DNA from 3 places in the Halorhodospira halophila SL1 genome. Region 3 is predicted to be linked to each of the others. Evidence: predicted binding sites of a transcription regulator. Region 3 holds the regulator's gene; each other region holds the start of a gene.
What was found. The regulator sigma-54, encoded in region 3, starts transcription at its own class of promoters, with help from an activator protein. The targets are predictions, from matches to a motif close to TGGCANGNTNCNTGCTT.

Region 1 (4,773 bases), 670 kb from region 3:
ACGGGCTTGGCTCACCTGACCGTCAGCACGAAGCGCCCTGGCAAGATTGAGTTGCACGTCCGGATCGCCGCCGGCAAGGGCCACGGCCTGATCGAGATACTCAACCGCATCGGACGTCCGGTCGTTGCGAAGGAGCACCACGCCGAGGGTGTCCAGCACGGCAGCCTCCCCCGGGGCCAGGTCATAGGCGCGCCGGGCGTATTCCAGCGCTTGGTCCGGCGCGTCCTCGCGCAGAAGCCACGCCAGGTTATTCAAGGCCAGCGGGTCCTGCTCACGCTGCTGTAACAGGTGCGTATAAACCTGGATGGCATCCTCGTCGCGACCTGCTTCCAGTAGTGCAGAGCCCAGCACATGGCGCATCTGCGCATCTGCCGGATTGGCGCTCAGCCAGTCGTTTAGACGATCGATACCGGCATCCAGGTCATCTGCGGCGCGCTTGGCGGTGTAGCCCTCGAGCACCCAGGACCGCTCCATACGACCTGAGAGGGCGTGTCCATAATGCTCGGCCGCACGCGCAAACCGGCCATCGCGATACGCCAACCAACCCTGATGGGCGTGCACCTCCGGTGCATCCGGGTTGGCTTCGGCCACCGGTGCGAAAACCTCTTCAGCCTCCTCCCTTTGCCCCTGGCGAGCCAACTGCCGTGACCGGGCATGGGCCGCCGAGTAGTGGCTGGGATCAGCCGAAAGCGCCGACTCCAAGGCCTCCACCGACCCTTGCTCATCCCCCGCGGCCGCACGCGCCAGCGCGAGCAGGTAATGCAGGTCGGCGGCATCCGGGTCCAACTCCGTGGCGCGCTCGAGCAGCCTCCGCGCCTCTCGGTCCTCACCGGCCATGCCGTAGATCCGTGCGGCCTCGCCTAGAAACTGTGCATCCTCCGGACGTTCTTCCAGGGTTTGCTCAAGCACGGACAGCCCCTCGGCTGCGGAATCCATCTGGATCAGCCACTCAGCCAGCCGCATCGCCACCCGCGGCTCATCGGGTACTGCTTGATGCACCCCACGAAGCACTTCGATCCCCGCCTCGGCCTCACCGCGGGCGCGCTCGAGGCTGCTAAGATTCATCGCCAGATCGGCACTGTCCGGAACCGCCTCCAGCCCTTCTCGCAACACACGCCGCGCCCCCGGGCGATCCCCTTGACCCAGGAGGACCGCGGCACGGAGGTTATATCCTACGGGATCCTCCGGGGCCTTATCCTGGGTCCGCTCAGCAGCGACCGCCGCCGCCTCGAAACGCCCAGCCTCGATATAAGCCTGCACCAATGTCAAATCCGCTGCACGCAGGGCCCCATCAGCGGACGCCACGGCTTCTAACTCCTCAAGGCCCTTCTCTTCGTCTCCGGCCAGCAGCAGCGCCGTTCCGAGCACCTCGCGCGTCTCCAGGGCATCGGGTTGCGCGTCCAAAACACGCCTCAGGGTCTGGATACCGGACTCCACATCGCCGGTATCCAGATAGAGCGCACCTAGCCGATCGCCCAGCTCAGAAACCCATTCCGGCCGTTCCGCGAGCGCCTCACTGAGGACCTCCCGCGCCTCCTCGGGCTGATCTTGCGCCATGTACAACCTTGCCCGCAAGGTGTAGCTGGTCACAGACCCCGGACCACTCGCGTGGTATCGATTCAGGTGGTGCTCGGCCTGGGCAAGGTTCCCACGCTCAAGCTCCAGCCCTGCGAGATAGGGGCGCGCCGGGCGATATTCCCGTTGGCGTGCCAGCGCTTCCTCGAACTGCGTTCGGGCTTCATCGGGGGAATCACCCTCGAGTTCTACGAGCCCCATCAAGAAGTAGCCGCCGGCAAAACCCGGCGCCCCTTCGACCAGTTGCTCGGCGTCAGCTCGGGCCCCTTCAAAGTCTTCTTCGCGAAGCCGAACCATCGCTCGCGAGAAACGATCGCTCACATAGTCGGGTCGTAGATCGACGGCTCGATCGAAGGCCTCCCGTGCGCTCTGCCTTTCACCAACGACCTCAGCCAGGCTGCCGCGAAGCGTCCATGCCGGATAGTAGTCTTCATCGAGCGCCACAGCGGCCTCCAGGTGGCTCGCAGCTTGCGCCCGATCACCGGCAACGAGGGCACCAAAGGCCTTTGCCAACTCCAGCTCCGGAAGGTCCGCTGCTTCGCTCACCGCGGCCGTCAACAACTCGCTACCCGCTTCGTCATCCCCCCGGTGGTAGGCCGCCACTGCGCGGTAGGCAAATACCCGGGCCTTGGCCTCCCCCTCAAGCGCTTCGTATTCGAAGTCGACCAGCTCGCCGTGTTGCCTTGTCTCGTGATAAAGGCGGGCGAGGGTCGGGGCGTAGCGCTTGGGCTCCGCCCCCTGCTCCAGCGCGCGGGTGAGGTGATTAATCGCTGCGTCGGTATCGCCATCGCCGGCGTACGCCAACCCGAGCTGACCGCGGGTCTCGGGCGTCTCTACTTTTTGAAGGGCATTCCTATAGTCAAGAACCGCCGCACGGTACTCCCCAGCCTCTAGTTGCTCCGCCGCGCGCTCCAGATACTCCTCTTCGGACAACCCTTGCCACGCTTCACAACCAACCATCCAAAGCGCGAACACCCCCAGGGCGGCGACGTGCGGCCACGCCGCCGCCCCCAGCAACGGATTGCGGGGCCGATCGCCCTGTACCCTTCTCAGCCCAGATCCTTTCCTCACAAGTCACCTCCTTTTATGCGCCGCACCGACCGGGTGTGCCACAAGCTAACGACCGAGCCGGGGTCTACGCGGCCGGCCACCTCCTATCCCGTAACTCTAGGCGTTTTTTCCTGCAGTGATACCCGCCCGGCTGATCGGCTCCGGGGCACTCAACGACTGCGATCGGACGTTGAGTTTCTTTACACCCATGGCTGCCCACTCGCCCACCGGCATCCGGCGCCGAAGACCAGGCTAAATCTGCGGGCCGCACGCGCCGCCCTCGCCCACCGCGCACCCCCACTGGCACGCCCGATGCATCAGCGCGCTGGCGAACGTCACCCATGCGCTCAGTGTCAATAGCCACTTCAAGGAAACCAAGGAAAGGAGACCCAACCGATGAGGACCCAACCGATTCTAAGTCTCGCGACATCTTCGGCGGTGATGCTCAGCGTGCTCGCCACGCCTGCCCATGCGACTCAGTTCACCATCGACCCCAGCGAATTCGACGGTTTTGATGGCTACGAGGGGGGAGCAACCGCCCCCCTTGACTCGCTCAGCTGGGAACTACGAACCGCAACCCAGCAATTCGGGCCTAGCGAAAACGAAAACTGGGTCCCGGATCGAGGGTCTTCGTTTATCGACCGCGGCGTCGGACGCATCCAAGACTACAACCCATTCGATACCGGCGAGGATGTGGAACTGGGCAGTATCGGTGCAAGGGACATGACCCTCAGATGGAATAATATTAAAGGCCGGACCGGCGAGGCGCTCGAGACCCAGGAACTACTGGACGAGGCCGATAATGACCTGCCTGTTGATGAGGTAGGTAATGGCCGGTCTCTGATCTATGACAGCGGGACCATCGAGTTCTTCTTTGCCGGAGACGACGATCAGGAGCTGCGAGACCTGGAGACCCCCGAGCCGTGGCACACGGGCGACGATATCTGGAACCAGGCTGGTAGTGGCAAAAAAGTCCTCGAGTTGAAACTGACAGGCGGCAGCGCACTGGGTGGTTTCGAGCTCGACGACGACGGCAACCTCCAGGGGATTGAAGCGACCCAGTTTGACCTCGATTTTGAGGTCACTGATGCGCTGGACGGCTTTTGGGCCACCGCAGATGGTCGTGCCTTTGAAGAACTCATCGGGTTACAACTAATCACGGCGTTCGGTGAGGCCGGTGGCGCTACAGAAAGAAGCACGGTCATCAACGAGGACGCGTACAGCGATAACGGTGTTGCAGTTGCAGAAGATTCCGAGGTCGAGCTTTACACCCACTACGCCGGGGGCCGGGAAGGCAAAATGAACTTCCAGGTACCCGAGCCGAGCACGCTGGTGCTCATGGGCGGGTCGCTCGTGCTGATCGCCCTCGCCACCACCGGTGGCCTGCGCCGGCGGCGAGGCGAGAGCGGAACGCCCGCTTCAGCTTAGTCAGGGCCTGGCACGCCAAGGCCTAGCCCGAGTTACGGCCTGATCCAGGTAGTCGTCAGCTCTTCTGGTCCAGCGAAGGCGGACACCCGGATTAGGCTGTGCTCCACCCCAAGCGGGTCGTTCACTTGACTTTACAGGTCCCCGGCTGGGGCCGCCCCCTGCGGCAGCGCCCCCGCCCGATCCCCCAGCGACAACCGGGCGCACGCCGGTCAGCCGGCACCACTCTGACGAAGGCCCAGCACCTGGCTGTGGCGCAGCCGTCCCCTCCATTGCCCCTGCAACCGCGCCCGAACCGCCGTCGACTTTCTTTACGCCCCTCCCCGGCCAAGCCCGCCTGCAGGGCACCCGCACCCGGGGCCATCCCCCTCAAGGGGCCGCACACGCGGCCCTCGCTCACCACCTGCCACCACTGGCACGCCCGATGCATCGGTCCTGGCGAGGCCGCATTTGGCCCCGGTTCCAGTAACCGCTCCAAGGACACGAAGGAAGGAGACCCAACCCATGAAGATCCAACTAATGAAGAAGCAATCGATGCTAGGCCTCGCGGCATCCTCAGCGGTGGTGCTGGGCCTGGTCGCCGCGCCCGCCCACGGCACGGACTTTACGGTCGACCCCGATGGGGCGGGGTTCGACGGTTACGACGAGGGCCCGACCGAACCCCTCAACTCCCTCGGCTGGGAACTGCGAACGGCCACCCAGCAGTTCGGTACCAGCGGGGTG
Region 2 (4,773 bases), 610 kb from region 3:
CGCACCACCACCCACCCCCCAGGACGACTGGGAGCGAGGATACGTGGTGTGGTCGGAGCACAGTTACCGGTTCTACCTGGATGAGCTGGATACGCTGGACTACATCGAGTTCCTCGACGGGGACCTGGAAGGGGTCTCCCTCTACTTCGGCCGCCCCGGAGAAGGGAGCTTCCCCTACGAGATCGTCACCTGCCCAGACGTAGTCCGAGAGGCCTTCGGTAGCCAGAGCGGCCTGGAGGAGCGGATCGACGAAGAGCTGGAGGATGTGCTGGAGGTCTTCGGCGGCTGGGGGCAGGACTTGGTGCTCTATTAGCCACCGAGTGAGGCCACCGTTTTGGGCGGTGGCCTCAGGGTGACCGATCTCTAGCCGAAGACCATCGGGTACCACACGAAGCCGATGATGGTGCTCAAACCAACCACCAGGAAAGCGTGGAGCAGCACCCGGCGATAGCCCAGGTACATGCCGAGCAGCAACCCCAGGGTGGGCAGCAGCACGGCGCTCAGATAGGCAACCACCATCAGCCAGGTGGGCACCGATCCCCGTCTCGCAGCAGATTCCGCCATCGGATACGCGCTCCCTAAAACGAAAAAACCCCCGTCGGCGGACACTGACGTGCACGCTGAGCGGGGGCTCGGCTCGAATTTGGTAGCGGGGGCAGGATTTGAACCTGCGACCTTCGGGTTATGAGCCCGACGAGCTACCTGACTGCTCCACCCCGCAACTGTTGGCGCGCATTTTATGCACCCAGTCGCTTGGCGTCAATTCATCCTGACGCGGAGCGGAACGTTGGTTGCCGTCGGGCGATCCGACCAGAATGGAGCCGCTGGGGCGGGGGGGAACCCCCGCCCCAGCCGAGGCACCAAGGTCAGACGCTGTAATACAGGTCGAACTCCACCGGATGGGTGGTCATGCGAAGGCGGGTGACCTCCTCCATCTTCAGTTCGATGTAGGCGTCGATCAGGTCGTCGGAGAAGACCCCGCCCTGCTTGAGGAACTCGCGGTCGTTGTCCAGGGCCTCGAGCGCCTCGTCGAGCTGGAAGGCGACCTTGGGGATCTCCTTCTCCTCCTCCGGCGGCAGGTCGTAGAGGTCCTTGTCCATCGCCTCGCCGGGGTGGATCTTGTTGCGGATGCCGTCGAGACCGGCCATCAGCATAGCGGCGAAGGTCAGGTACGGGTTGCCGGTGGAGTCCGGGAAGCGGACCTCGATCCGCCGCGCCTTGGGGTTGGCCACATAGGGCACCCGCACCGAGGCGGAGCGATTGCGCGCCGAGTAGGCGAGCAGCACCGGCGCCTCGAAGCCGGGCACCAGGCGCTTGTAGCTGTTGGTGGAGGCGTTGGCGAAGGCGTTGATCGCCTTGGCGTGCTTGATGATGCCGCCGATGTAGTAGAGCGCCTCCTCGGAGAGCCCGCCGTACTGGTCCCCGGTGAAGATATTGTTGCCGCCTTTGGAGACCGACTGGTGCACGTGCATGCCGTTGCCGTTGTCGCCCACTAGCGGCTTGGGCATAAAGGTGGCGGTCTTGCCGTAGGCGTGGGCGACGTTGTGCACGCAGTACTTGAGCGTCTGCAGCTCGTCGGCCTTCTTGACCAGGGTACGGGCCGCGGTACCGATCTCCCCCTGACCGGCAGTGGCCACCTCGTGGTGGTGGACCTCCGGCTCTAGGCCCATATCGGCCAGGGCCTGACACATGGCGCCGCGGATGTTGTGCAGCGAATCCACCGGCGGGACCGGGAAGTAGCCGCCCTTCACGCCGGGGCGGTGACCGATATTACCGTCTGGGTAGACCCGCTCGGAGTTCCAGCCGGCCTCCTCGGAGTCCACCTTATAGAAGCAGCCGCTCATGTCGGCGCCCCAGCGGACGTCGTCGAAGACGAAGAACTCCGGCTCGGGACCGAACAGGGCACTATCTCCAATACCCGTGGAGGCCAGATACGCCTCGGCCCGCTTGGCGGCCGAGCGCGGATCGCGGTCGTAGCCCTGCAGAGTGCTCGGCTCGAGGATGTCACAGACCAGCTTGAGGGTCGGCTCATCGGTGAAGGGGTCGAGGACGGCGCTCTCGGCATCCGGGAGCATGATCATGTCCGACTCCTGGATCCCCTTCCAGCCGTCGATGGAAGAGCCGTCGAACATCTTGCCGTGCTCGAACAGGTCCTCATCGACCTGGGAGACGGGCAGGGTTACGTGCATCTCTTTCCCGCGCGTGTCGGTGAAGCGCAGGTCGACGAACTTCACGTCCTCATCCTTGATGAGCTTGAGTACGTCCTTACCGGTTGCAGCCATGGGGTTCCACCTCCGAAACGGCTAATCAATGTTCCCCAGTCGGGGCTCACGGAGGTGGTAGCAATCCCTGTGCCAGCTTCTGGGATTTCGGCTAGACGGGGTCTTACGATGGTGCAGCGGCACACATCGGGGGCTGGGCGCACCATATTGATGCAGCCGGGAGCGCGTTCGCACTAACACGGTGCGACCCCGGGAGGATCCGCTTCCCGGGGCCGGGGCTATCGCAGCTCCTGCAGCTCGTCACGCATCTCGCGCAGCGTCTCACCGAGCAGGCCAAGCATGCGGACATCATGCTCGGCGAGGGCGTCCGGACACTCGCGCTGGATCGCCACGCGAATGCTGCTCTCCCGGATGCCCTTGCGCTGGTAACGCTCGTCGAGTGCCGTGATAGTCTCCTGCTGCTCCTCGAAGCTCATGTCGTCGGCGTGACGAATGTAGTCGCAGTAGTCGGCCGCCAGGGTGCCGGCGTCGCCGCCGCCACACCCCGCTATCAGGGCGCCTGTGCCACCCAGGATCCCGACCCCGACCCAACTACGCAGCCGACGGAACATGGCAGCCTCCTGCTACTGATCCACGGAGCGCTTGAGCGGCGCGCCCGGCTTGAACCGGACGTTCATGCCGGCGGGAATGTCGATCAGTTCGCCCGTCTGCGGGTTGCGGCCCTGCCGCTCGGGGCGGGCGACCACGGCAAACTTGCCAAAACCGGGGATCGAGACATCCTCCCCGCTGGCCAGGCTCTCCTCGATGCCCGTGAAAACAGCACTCACCGCGTCCGTTGCGACACGCTTGGAGACCCCGGTTTCGGCTGCGACCTTTTCAGCCAGATCGGCTTTGTTCATGCGCTACTCTCCGATTTGTTTCAGGTTCTAGGTTGGCCGTCCCGATTCTATCCCAGGCCCGCCAGGGACGGGCAGCGAGCCTAGGCAACCAGCTCGTCGATCCCCTGGTTGGCCAGAGCATCGGCACGCTCATTCTCCGCATGACCGGCGTGGCCACGCACCCAGTGCCAGTCGACCTGGTGGTACGCGGCCAGCTCATCGAGCCGTTGCCACAGGTCCTGGTTGAGCACCGGCTTGCGCGATGCGGTGCGCCAGCCCCGGCGCTTCCAGCCCTCCAGCCACTCGGTGATCCCGCGACGTACGTACTGGGAGTCGGTGGTCAGCACCACCCGGCAGGGCCGATCCAAGGCCTCCAGGGCGCGGATCGCCGCGGTTAGTTCCATGCGGTTGTTGGTGGTCTCCGGCTCCCCACCGTAGAGCTCTCGCTCATGCTCGCCGTAGCGTAGCAGCACGCCCCACCCTCCGGGGCCCGGATTACCTCGACAGGCCCCATCCGTGAATGCCTCCACCACGCCGCGCTGCTCGGTCACGCACTACCTCCTCGCTTCTGGGCCTGCGCGCAGATCCGGCCCACCGGGTGCGCAGCCCCGACGGGGACGCCTCGACCTAAGCGCTCGACCCGGGTTTTCCCTCGCAGTGACCCTGGCTCACGCCGGATCGCTACGGTGATCTGTACGCCGGCGGCGAAGCGGCCGAGCCGGCGGAGCCTATCCTCCCATGGATCCAGACGCTTTTGCAGGCGCTCTCCCTGGATAGGTGGCCGAAAACAGAGATCGTGCCGAGCCACGGTCTCAAAGCCGCAGCGTCGCAGATGCACCCCGACGGTGGAGGCAAGCCACTGGCGGCCGCCCCAGGGTACCGGGGCCGAGCGCCACCGCCCCCACAACCGACGTGCCCCCCACAGCCCCAGGGGGTTGAAGGTCAGGACCATCAGTCGGCCTTCCGGAGCCAACACCTGATAGGCCTCGGATAACACGGCCCCCGGCTCCGCATTGAACTCAAGGACGTGGCTGAGGATCAGGGCATCGATGCTCTGACCGCGGAAAGGCAGCTGCTGCGGGGCCGCCACAAGGTCCCGTCCAGCTCCGACCCGCCACTGGCGAACGGTCGGTGCCAAGGGCAGGGGAGCGGCCACCGGGCCCAGACATAGCACGTCCCCAATCCCCAAGTGCGCCAGGGAATCGGCCACCGCGCTTTGTTCGGCACGGCCGACCCGCTGCCCCAGGGGCGTGCCGTACCAGGCGTGAAGGTGTTGCATGCGCCCCCCGTTTTAGACGCTCCCCGCCCAACCTTACCCGAGCGCCGCACCGAACTCACCCACCCACCACCGCAGCCACGTGGGAACACCCCGTCGGGGGTTTGCCGCGCAGGCTTGACACGGTACGATGCCCGGCGATGACTAGCGCCGATCCCCTCGCGGCACTCGCCGATAACTACATCTGGATGGCTCGGGACGCCTCGGGCACCACCGCGTTCGCGGTCGACCCCGGCGACGCGGCCGTCGTCGAGGCGTGGCTGCATGACCACCAGCTGCGGCTCGCGGCGGTCCTGGTCACCCACCACCATGGGGACCATACCGGAGGTGTAGCGGAACTCGCCGAGCGACACCGGGTACCGGTCTTCGGCCCGGCCACCGAGACGATCCCCACCGT
Region 3 (4,773 bases):
TCCACGCCGAGGCGAAGCGGATGGAGTACTACACCCGCGGGCCCGAACGCGCCCATTTCCAGGGCGATGCGCGCCTCTGGCAGGGAGACGACCAGGTCACCGCCGAGACCATCGATGTCGACCTGGAGGGACAGATCATGAAGGCCCGTGGCGCTGAAGGGCAGCGGGCGCGGACCATCCTGTACCCGACCCGGCGCGAGGAGGACTGACCGGTGGTCACGCTGCGTGCGGAAGGGCTGACCAAACGCTACCGCGGTCGCACTGTGGTCAACGGCGCCGGGCTCGAAGTGGCCAACGGCGAGATCGTCGGCCTGCTCGGGCCCAACGGCGCCGGCAAGACCACCTGCTTCTACATGGTCGTCGGACTGGTCCAGGCCGACGAGGGGCGGATCACCCTGGAGGGCGACGACCTCACCCGGCTGCCCATCCACGCCCGGGCCCGCCTCGGCATCGGATACCTCCCGCAGGAACCCTCGGTCTTTCGTAAACTGAGCGTGGCGGATAACGTACGGGCCATCCTGCAGCTACGCGGCGACCTCGGCGGCGCCGAGCGGGAACAGGAGCTGGATCGCCTGCTCGAGGAGTTCGGGGTGACCCACGTCCGCGACTCCCCGGGCATCGCCCTGTCCGGCGGCGAACGCCGGCGCGTGGAGATCGCCCGCGCCCTGGCGGCAGCCCCCCGGTTCATACTGCTCGACGAGCCGTTTGCCGGGGTCGACCCGATCTCGGTGGGCGAGATCCAGCGCATCGTCCGCCAGCTGGCGCAGCGCGGTATTGGCGTACTGATCACCGATCACAACGTGCGCGAGACACTGGGGATCGTGCAGCGCGCGTACATCCTCAGCGACGGCGAGGTTCTGGCCGCTGGCGACGCCGAAAGCGTGCTCGCCAACCCGCGGGTCCGCGAGGTCTATCTGGGTGAGGACTTCCGCCTGTGAGCGACGGTATACGGATGCTGCAAGCACGACGGACACGGCCATGAAGCAGTCGCTGCAGCTACGCATCGGCCAGCAGCTGACCATGACGCCCCAGCTGCAGCAGGCCATCCGGTTGCTGCAACTCTCCAGCCTGGAGCTGCGCACCGAGATCCAGCAGGCCCTGGAGTCGAACTTCATGCTCGAGCTCGACGAGGAAGGCGAGCTCGAGCAGCAGGAGCAGGAGCAACACGAGCAGCAGGAACAAGAGGCCCGTGAGGACGAGGCCCCGGCCAGCGACCCTGCCGGCGACGACATCCCCGAGGACCTACCGCTGGATACCTCCTGGGACGACATCTACGACGGCAGCACGGCGCTGAGCGCGCCGGGCGACGAGGCGGCCCAACGCGACACCCTGGACAACCGGCCGGCCGCCTCCGACAGCCTGCAGCAGCACCTGCATGCACAGATCGAGCTGGAGGCGTTCTCCGCGCGCGAGCGCTCCATCGCCGAGGTCATCGTCGACGCCGTCGGCGACGACGGCTACCTGACCCAGAGCACCGACGACCTACTGGCCGGGTGCCCGGAGGATGAGCAGGTTGACGCCGAGGAGCTCGAAGCGGTGCTGCAGCGCGTCCAGCGACTCGACCCGACCGGCGTCGCCGCCCGCGATCCCCAGGAAGCGCTGTGCGTCCAGCTCGAGCAGCTGCCCGAAGACACCCCGTGGCGGGAAGAGGCCCGCCACGCCCTGCTCGAGCACCTGGGGCTGATCGCCGAGCGGCGATACGACGACCTGGGCCGGGCTCTGGGGGTCAGCGACGAGGCCCTCGGCAGCATCCTCGGCCTGATCCAGAGCCTCGACCCCCGACCCGGCTCGCAGATTAGCGACACCACGCCCGACTACGTCATCCCCGACGTTCTGGTGGTGCGCCGCGACGGCGCCTGGCAGGTCGAACTCAACAGCGAAACCGCCCCCCGCTTGCGCGTCAACGCGTATTACGCCAGCCTGATCCGCAGGGCAGACCGGAGCGCGGACAACCACTGTCTGCGCAACCACCTCCAAGAGGCGCGCTGGCTGATCAAGAGCCTGCGCAGCAGGAATGAGACCTTGCTCAAAGTGGCCAGCGCCATCGTGGAACGGCAACAGGGTTTCCTCGACCACGGCGAGGAGGCGATGCAACCACTGGTCCTGCGCGAGATCGCCGAGGCGGTGGAGATGCACGAGTCCACCATCTCTCGCATCACCACCAGCAAGTACATGCACACGCCCCGGGGCACCTTCGAGTTCAAGTACTTCTTCTCAAGCCACGTGCAGACCAGCGACGGCGGAGAGGCTTCGGCAACGGCGATCCGGGCACGGATCCGCCGACTGATTGCCGAAGAGGATCGGGCAAAACCGCTGAGTGACAGCGCGATTGCGCGTATCCTTCATGAGGAGGGGATCCAGGTGGCGCGTCGGACGGTCGCCAAATACCGGGAGTCCCTGTCCATCGCATCGTCGGCGGAGCGCAAGGAGGCCCGGAGGCGCTGAGGCGCCCGGCTCTGCCGGCCGCAGGGGTTCAGGAGGCGGTATGCAGATCAAGCTCAGTGGACATCATGTCGAGATCACCCCGGCTCTCCGGGCGCATGTCAACGAGAAGATGCAACGCATTCAACGCCACTTCGACCACGTCATCGATACCGAGGTGATCCTCTCGGTGGAGAAGAGACAGCAGAAGGCCGAGTCGGTCATCCACATCGGGGGTGGCGGCGGGCGCGTCTTTGCCGATGCCATTGAGGAAGACCTCTATGCAGCCATTGACGTGCTCGTGGACAAGCTTGACCGTCAGGTCCTGAAACACAAAGAGAAGGCCGTCGATCAGCGACGGCAGGGCGCGTCCCTCAAGGCCAGCCTGTAAAGGTGGCGGGACGCGGTTCAGCGGGCCAGCCGATCGGACACTCCATGGACATCGAGCAACTCATCACGCCGGAACGTGTTCGCTGCGAGAGCGGCATCGAGGACAAGGAGCAGGTACTCCTGCGCATAGGCGAACTGATCGGGGCCAGCGGCGACGGCCTCGACGCCCGAGAAATCAGCAACCGACTGCTGGCCCGTGAGCGGCTGGGCAGCACGGGCCTGGGGCACGGCGTAGCCGTACCCCACGCCCGCATCGACGGGATTGACCGCGCCATCGGCGCCCTGATCCAGCTGGATCGGGGCATCGAGTTCAACGCCTTCGACAAGGCACCCGTGGACCTGCTGTTCGCCCTGGTCGTACCCGAACACTTCACCGACGAGCACCTGCAGATCCTGGCCAGCCTCGCCGAGATGTTCAGCGACAGCAGCCTGTGCGAACGGCTGCGCCGCTCCTCGGACGGTGAGGAACTGCAGGTGGCCCTGCGGGAATGGCAGTCACAAGCCGACCCGTCGTGAAAACGGCCGCGCACGGGCCGGTCATCCCCGGTCTGCTGGTCACCGTCCACGGTCGCGGGGTTCTGCTCGAGGGGCCCAGCGGCGCGGGCAAGAGTGATACGGCCCTGGCCCTGCTCGACCGCGGCCACGCGCTGGTGGCCGATGACGCCGTGCAGCTGCGCCGCGAGGGGGACCGTCTGCTCGGCACCGGCCCCCAACAGGGGCGGGGGCTGTTGCACCTGCGTGACCTGGGCCTGGTGGATGTCACGGAACTCTACGGCCCTGAGGCATTCCGCAACGAGGCCGCCGTGGCACTGTGCATCCAGCTGCAGCCGACCCCCGGCACCACCGAAGCCGAAGCCGCCCTGCATGGTCGGCGCGACCACCGTCGGCTGCTGGAGCTAAGCCTCCCCCGGATCACCCTGACCGACAGCCACCGCCGTCCACTGGCCCCGCTGGTCGAGGCCGCGTCCAGCAGCCGGGCCGCAGTGTCCGTTGCGCACCACGGCGCTCGCAGCGACCGCGGGGTGCCAGCATGAGTGGGCTGCGCCTGATCGTGGTCAGCGGCCTCTCGGGGTCGGGCAAGAGTGTCGCCCTGCACACCCTCGAAGACGCCGGCTATTACTGCATCGACAACCTGCCGGTGAGCCTGATCGGCGAGCTGGCCCGCTACGCCCAGAACCGCGACGCACCCACCGGAGAGCGCTTCGCCGTGGGGCTGGACGCACGCAACCCGCCCCACGACCTGCAATGCCTGCCGGAGACCCTCACTGCACTGCGCGAGCAGGGCATCGCCACGGAGGTGCTGTTCCTCTACGCCGAGGACTCCATCCTCATGCGCCGTTACAGCGAGACGCGCCGTCGCCACCCGCTGGCCGAAGGCGACCAGCCCCTGGCCGACGCCCTGCGCGCCGAGCGCACGCTGCTCGAGCCACTACGCGAGGTCGCCGACTGGAGCATCGACACCTCGCGGACCACCGTCCACGACCTGCGCGGTCTGATCTCCGAGCGGGTAGCCGGCGAGCGCAGTGGCCTGTCGGTGCTGGTCCAGTCCTTCGGCTTCAAGCACGGCATCCCCACCGATGCCGACTACGTCTTCGATGCCCGCTGCCTGCCCAATCCGCACTGGGAACCGCAGCTGCGCGCCTATACCGGCTGCGACGACTGCGTCCGCGCCTTCCTCGAGTCCCAGCCCGAGACCGAGATCCTCTTCGGCCAGATCGACACGCTCATCCGCTACTGGCTGCCGGTCCACCAGCAGGCAGGGCGCAGCTACCTGACCGTGGCCGTCGGCTGCACCGGTGGGCAGCACCGCTCGGTCTACCTGGCCGAGCGCCTGGCCGAGTCGCTGCAGGAAGGGTGCAGCCACGTGAGCCTGCGCCACCGGGAGCTGTCATGAGGGTTGGGCTGCTGATCGTCGCGCACCGGCACATCGGCTCGGAGATCCTGGCCACGGCCTCGCGCACG

Region 1: the regulator sigma-54 is predicted to act here: its motif matches at 2,927-2,943, upstream of HHAL_RS07735 (PEP-CTERM sorting domain-containing protein).
Region 2: the regulator sigma-54 is predicted to act here: its motif matches at 2,341-2,357, upstream of glnA (glutamate--ammonia ligase).

Annotation. Positions count from the first base shown of each region.
Region 1 is NC_008789.1:1,659,932-1,664,704, forward strand. Features, by position in the region: gene HHAL_RS07730 (tetratricopeptide repeat protein) at 1-2,646, opposite strand, end outside; gene HHAL_RS07735 (PEP-CTERM sorting domain-containing protein) at 3,022-4,053, shown strand; gene HHAL_RS07740 (PEP-CTERM sorting domain-containing protein) at 4,555-4,773, shown strand, end outside.
Region 2 is NC_008789.1:1,721,207-1,725,979, forward strand. Features, by position in the region: gene HHAL_RS07945 (hypothetical protein) at 1-313, shown strand, start outside; gene HHAL_RS13345 (hypothetical protein) at 364-564, opposite strand; tRNA gene HHAL_RS07950 (tRNA-Met) at 645-721, opposite strand; gene glnA (glutamate--ammonia ligase) at 867-2,282, opposite strand; gene HHAL_RS07960 (hypothetical protein) at 2,501-2,833, opposite strand; gene HHAL_RS07965 (HU family DNA-binding protein) at 2,846-3,121, opposite strand; gene rnhA (ribonuclease HI) at 3,202-3,651, opposite strand; gene HHAL_RS12690 (class I SAM-dependent methyltransferase) at 3,648-4,379, opposite strand; gene gloB (hydroxyacylglutathione hydrolase) at 4,517-4,773, shown strand, end outside.
Region 3 is NC_008789.1:2,326,352-2,331,124, forward strand. Features, by position in the region: gene lptA (lipopolysaccharide transport periplasmic protein LptA) at 1-209, shown strand, start outside; gene lptB (LPS export ABC transporter ATP-binding protein) at 213-938, shown strand; gene HHAL_RS10740 (RNA polymerase factor sigma-54) at 979-2,445, shown strand; gene hpf (ribosome hibernation-promoting factor, HPF/YfiA family) at 2,486-2,812, shown strand; gene HHAL_RS10750 (PTS sugar transporter subunit IIA) at 2,857-3,327, shown strand; gene HHAL_RS10755 (HPr kinase/phosphorylase) at 3,324-3,845, shown strand; gene rapZ (RNase adapter RapZ) at 3,842-4,705, shown strand; gene HHAL_RS10765 (PTS sugar transporter subunit IIA) at 4,702-4,773, shown strand, end outside.